2 regions of the Paenibacillus sp. V4I5 genome follow, and region 2 is predicted to be linked to the other one. Evidence: riboswitches for the same ligand, from Rfam matches in the RefSeq annotation. Region 2 holds a riboswitch; the other holds the start of a gene.
What was found. A riboswitch is a leader RNA that binds a small molecule or an ion and turns the genes downstream of it on or off. The one in region 2 is predicted to bind cyclic di-AMP.
Positions count from the first base shown of each region.

Region 1: linked by a shared signal. The riboswitch ahead of QFZ78_RS12675 (hypothetical protein) and the one ahead of QFZ78_RS27675 (C40 family peptidase) in region 2 are both predicted to bind cyclic di-AMP.

Region 1 covers NZ_JAUSZB010000002.1:2,379,386-2,382,519, forward strand. Annotated here, with positions in the region: partial or broken gene QFZ78_RS12670 (IS110 family transposase) at 1-981, shown strand, start outside; gene QFZ78_RS12675 (hypothetical protein) at 1,244-1,630, opposite strand; cyclic di-AMP (ydaO/yuaA leader) riboswitch at 1,716-1,855, opposite strand; gene QFZ78_RS12680 (hypothetical protein) at 1,937-2,539, opposite strand.
Region 2 covers NZ_JAUSZB010000002.1:5,612,567-5,615,700, forward strand. Annotated here, with positions in the region: gene QFZ78_RS27665 (glycerophosphodiester phosphodiesterase) at 1-404, shown strand, start outside; gene QFZ78_RS27670 (MgtC/SapB family protein) at 479-1,159, shown strand; cyclic di-AMP (ydaO/yuaA leader) riboswitch at 1,238-1,396, shown strand; gene QFZ78_RS27675 (C40 family peptidase) at 1,399-2,301, shown strand; gene QFZ78_RS27680 (hypothetical protein) at 2,485-3,134, shown strand, end outside.

The sequences.
Region 1 (3,134 bases), 3.2 Mb from region 2:
TCCATTACTGCATGTACAATGACACCCGAAGGAAAGGAGATTCAAACGTTTTCTACTAAAACCGTATTTCTAATCTAGTTAATTGACTGGATTAAAAAGCATGGTTGTACCCACGTAGCTATGGAGAGTACAGGCGTATTCTGGAAGCCAATTGTTAACCTATTAGAAGCTGAAGATATTGAATTTTTAGTTGTAAACGCCCAGCATATGAAAGCTCTACCAGTGCTAGAGGGAGCAAACATCAAACTGGCTCTGTAGTTTCAGATATTATGGGGGTCTCGTCTAAGGACATGCTTCACGCCATCGCAGACGGTGAAGAAGATCCTGAGAAACTAGCAAGCTTCGCTCGGCGCACTATGAAAAAGAAAAAAGATGAACTCGAACTCGCTCTTCGAGGTTACGTAAATCCTCATCAACGCATGATGCTTAAAACCATTTTAACCCACATTGACTTCCTCACCGAACAAATTGCGATATTAGATCAAGAGGTTGCCCAGAGAGTTATCTCAGATCAGGAAGACATAGAGCGATTAGATTCTATACCTGGAATTGCAACTCGAATGGCTGAACAAATCTTAGCTGAAATAGGAACAAACATTAAAAACCAGTTTCCAAGTGCGGCTCATTTCTGTTCTTGGCCAGCTCTCGTACCAGGACATAATGAGAGTGCAGGCAAACGGAAGTCTTCTAAGGAAAAAAAAGGAAACAAATATTTAAAATCTGCATTAACAGAAGCCGCACATTCCGTAGGTGCCTCCAAAAACTATCTTGGTGCTATGTATAGGCGAACATTAGCACGAAAAGGCAGGAAAAGAGCAGCTATTGTTGTAGCCCATGCCATGCTAAGAATCGCTTATTATCTGCTGACAAAAAAAGACATGTATGTAGACTTTAGGTGAAGATTATTATGATAAGCAAAAACTTGGAGCTATTGTACGGAACTCAGTTCGAAGACTTGAAACCTTAGGCTACAGCGTTTAAAAAATGAATGAGCCGCGTCTTCTTTAGTGCTGTTCTTTTTCTTCGACTGCCAGATTTTTAATTTTTATGGTAGTTTAATGAAAAAAGCAGGCTGCCTGCCTGCCTGCCTGCCGTATTTCAAGTATCGTTTTCTGTTAGTTGAATTAAGAATTAAATGTGAGTGACTTCCATAACAAACGAACAAAAAAGTTGGTTATGATGGGCTTAATGTAGAATCAGCAACCGAATAATATATAGAAGCAGCTTTATCTTTCAACGAAGCTCATATAATACTGCTTCTAATGTACTCTCTGAGGCAAGGATACGGACCACCAAAAATATGAGCCATGGTTACGATAAATTTGTGATGTTCCTCCAAAATTTTCAGGGGAATGCCGATGCGATTGGCTAGTAATTGTTGATCCGCTAATTCCCTTTCCAAACTTAGTTGGTTTAGTAAGTCATTGTTTTGTCCGACCGTTTTGCTTATTTCCAATAAAGTCTGTGTTACGACGCCTGATGGCCGATACGCCAAATTGGAAAATTCAATGTCGAACTCCTCCAACCGTAGCTTTAAGTGAAGAATCTCTTCTTGACGTTGTACAGAAATGTTTGATCTTTTCGATTGAAAAAGGTTCTTCACCTCTTTGGTTACTCTCTTGAGAAGCATGTCTAATTCCTCCTTTTTTCTCTTGAACGAAAAAAGGAAGCGAGGGAATAGAGCCCTAAAAATAAAGGACCCATTAATGTTTCTATCATTTTTTCTTTCTACGCTGACGAAGTTAGCTGACGGATTCGGGTTGAAAGTTAACCCTAACACTCAAAAAAGTGTACTCACCCCAGAAAACTTGGTTCCCCCGCTTCTTTAATCTAAAGAATTAAGCGTAGTATGATTCATTCTTATTTTATCAATTTACCCCAATACAAATTTAGAAACAATAGTAATATTTACTTATATTTTTATGTCTATTTTCAACTAATAGTTCAATTTTACTGTGGTTAACGCAGCAAGGCCACCGATCATCGGCAGTTCTAATAAAGTTTCTTCTTCCATAAATTTTTCTAATTTTTCCATATCAAGATTAAAAAAACCGCTTGCGTTGTTCGTGAATATTGCTAGGAATTCCACCAAACCAATGGGCTGGTTAAAGTTCATCGTCTTACATAATTGACCAATTTGAATTCCTAGGTTATATGGTGAAATATTAATACCTACCTGATAAAAAAGCCTATCGAATATTTCTATTGAACCGTGGACAATCACGGTAGGACCATTATTATATTTACTCCATTCAATTTCATTCGGGATGGTCTTGTCATGCATCGTTTGGAGAGCAACACTTTTTAGTTTGCTTACATAATTATCAAATTCCATATTAGATAATAAATCTTCAAAGCGAGCAATATCATGATAATGCACTGAAAAGCATCTTTCAATTGATATCCATTCTTGAAATAACTCAGAATTTAGAATCAAAATTTGTGTTTCTGTTGGGCTTAACCCTTTTTTCAAATAATCAATAGCCATTCCATCAATTTTATTTACATGGGCCCAGTCTGAATCAAATTTCTCTTGCAAAGACAAAACTCCCCTTCCAACTACCTATTTTATTAGCCTATTATTCTACGAAATACCCATTTCCTTTATTTGGGTTAACGTAGACAAAATTGCTTTATCAATTTGCTTCATAAACAGCTTAATGTCAGGATGCGATTCTTCGAACTTCTTGCTGACCAGGTTGCCCAAAAATCCAATTTACCAGCTCCTGTGCAACTGTAGCCGCTACGATACCCGATAAGACCATTGGGATCATTTTTTATTTACCATCATCTAGGTCCCTTCCTTTATCTCGTGTTTGCCAAACTGCCTACATGTTTAATTGTACAAAAAACCAACAAACGGCAACATGCGATAATACTCACATAAAAGTGGAATTTATTCAGGTGTATGCTTGAAGCTTGCCCTAAACTTTCCATACTGTATTCTCTCAAAATAGTAACCTCCTAAAATTGGGGTTCACGGGAGAATGACGTTCCCTTCTCGCGCCGATAATGAGGCGAGCCATCTCCACGAATGAATGTGAGGCGCACCAACAAAAAGATCCCCATTTTACGGGGATCTTAATTCACATATGTTTATGTCGTCGGACGCGGTCCCTTGAACTTGTTGTCGG
Region 2 (3,134 bases):
AATATGCATACGAAGGCAGAATGGAGCGTAAGTTAGTTGAATTTCTACGCAGACGTCACCGTTTAAATCATGTCATCGTTTCATCTTTCGACCATAAGTGTGTCAGAAGGATCAAGCAAATGGAATCGGAAGCCAAGATCGGTCTTTTGTATCAATCTAAATTGCTTGATCCTACCGCATACGCGCGAAGTTTTGATGTCGAGGTGTACTCGCTTCATCCGTACTTTCAAATGCTGGATGCCGAGGATGTGCTGAAGGCTACAGAGAGCGGGCTTTATGTCTACCCTTATACGGCAAATGAAGTCAATGATCTGCTGCATCTAACTGGGTTTGGGGTTTCGGGTATCATTACGGACTTCCCTGGAAGATTAAAAGATTTGTTGCATACGCAGGATTCCAAGTGAAAAAAAATCTATGCGTAAAGCCCCGGTTTCCGGGGCTTTACCTTTCATTTTATCTTTAGGAATGGGGACATGAAATGAGTCTTCTTGTTTTGGAGAAACTAGGGATGGCGCTGTTATTAGGTCTGTTGATCGGGATTGACCGTCAACTCAAGCATAAACCATTGGGTATGAAAACGAGTATGGTGATTTCAGTGGCGAGCTGCTTAATCACTATTGTATCGATAGGAGCCGTTCAAAAGTACTCCATCCCCGGATATACGAATATGGATCCTATGAGGCTAGCTGCTCAAATCATAAGCGGAGTAGGTTTTATCGGGGCCGGCGTTATTTTAAGACGAAGTAATGAGATTATTTCGGGACTTACGACAGCGGCCTTGGTATGGGCAGCATCCGCTCTAGGCATCGCAACGGGAGCAGGTTTTTTTCAAGAGGCGACTATGGCTGTCATTCTCATTATTTTCGCTATCAATCTGTTTCCGATTTTTATCAAGCTGCTTGGCCCGCAAAAACTGAGGGAGAAGGACTTGGCGATCAATATTATATTCAGTCCTGAAGGGGACATGTCTACACTTATTGATCAAATCAGCGCAGAATACATGAAGGTGAAGCATATCAAAATCAAGGACTTGAACGAGAACCAACAAATTCAGTTGGTCATTTCCACGGCAGACAAACATCGTACGACAACTGTTTATACCAAAATCAAGAAGATCGAATATGTGCTAGCTGCCGAAGTTGAAACGATAAGCAATTAGTACGAAAGAATTTCATGTGGAAACTATTACCACTATGCAAAAGTTGAAATTAATAGTCTAACTATGCTAGTCTAACATAGACAAAAAATGCCGAATCTCGGAGCAGCAAAAGCTCCGGGTACGGGGGACTTCTTTACTTGGGGTGAATGAATGCTCAGCTTTTTAGAAACTGAGCGCGCTAGGGAAACCTCTTCCCGAACCCGTCAACTAACCTCGGAGGCTTCAAGGAGGCAAAATTTTTGAAATATTTCACAAAAAGCTTTATTTGTTCATGCGCACTTGTTTGTGCGGCAGTATCTCTGTTTTCCGCTCCCTCGGTTCAAGCCGCATCATCAACATCCACTGTGAAAGTCCAAGTCAACGATGAGTTGATTAAGTTCCCAGAAGTACAGCCATTTATTGACAATGCAGGAACGCTGCAAGTTCCACTACGAGTGCTATCTGAGAAATTGGGTTATCAAGTAGGCTGGGCTAGGCAAGAAAACGACATAGTGGTTACGTTGATGAACAAGCAGCAGACGATTCAACTGACAACCGACGAGAAGCAAGCGATCGTGAACAGCAAGACGATTAGTCTGGAAAGCAGTCCGACGCTTTATCAAGGTAATACGTATGTACCCTTGCGTTTCATTACTGAAACATTTGGTTCTCCAATTGAATGGAATGAAGTGAATCGTATCGCGATTGTGAATGTCGATGGCAAGTCGCACAAGCCGGCCTGGATTGCACCGCCACCAACGCCAGTCCTAGCCTCAGCTCCAAAGGTCGCAGCGGTAGCTAAACCATCCGTGTCTGATCAAATCGTGCAAACAGCAAATACGTTCATGGGTACGCCATACGTTTGGGGAGGCACAACACCCAGAGGGTTTGATTGTTCCGGATTTGTGCGCTATTTGTACGAAGCTAAAGGCATTGATCTACCCAGAACTTCGGTTCAAATGTATGATCAAGCCGGAACTAGAGTTACGGACTTGAAGGTTGGAGATCTTGTGTTTTTTGCAGCAGGCAGTGTAAATCACGTGGGTATTTATCTGGGGAATGATCAATTCATTTCAGCAACAACGTCTAGAGGTGTAACGATAGATAGTCTCGCCAGTTCCTACTGGGGATCCAGATATGTGGGAGCCAAAAGAGTTCTGTAATTCAGCCATGTGGTGAAAAAGGATTAAATCATCGGGCATTTGTTCTCTATGAATCTTTCGAATGAAAGCATAGAAGGCAAATGTTCTTTTTTTTACGCGAAATATTGCGATTTTTATCGAAATTTTATGGTTTTTAGCCTATAATGAAGAAATGTTTGGAAGAAAGCAGGTGACACGAACGGCATGCAATTAAGTGTCTGGAAAAGTTGGTTTTATAAAAAAAGACATTCGAATAAAGCAAATAGCATGTATATCGTGGAACAAGGTCCTGCCATACCAGAAGAGATTCGGGGAGTCATTGATCGATTTTTTCTTACGTATAATCATTTCAAAGGGGCAAGAAGCCTACAGACGGATACGTTTATAAAAGAAGTCTTTTACGCAACGAAACAGGATCCGAAGGATCAAAGGACAATAGAAGAGATGGAAGCCTATATTCAGCAGAAAAACGTGCATCGCTTGCGATTAAAATCCTTTGTTGTCGATGAGTATCTTCGTATAGGCGAGAAGGTTTGCATGATTGGTGTGACGAGGGAATTCAGTAATAATCAGAGAAATCGCGTGCTTTATTTTCTAATAAAAGAGGATCAGTCTTGGCGCTTTCATCATATCGCAAGGTCTCACCATGGGACTGTTCTAGATAAGTTTCAAGTGAATGAGCAAACGGGGTTCGTAGTTGGAAATGAGAAAGCCGCTCTCCTCTTTCTGACACACTCCGGATCTGCCGATGCATCCACCTTTATATTGGGTGATTATGTGCATGTGGAAGGCTATTTGGAAGTGGAGCAAGAGGTGAGCAGCCAACTGTATTACCGTATTGTACGAATGAATCG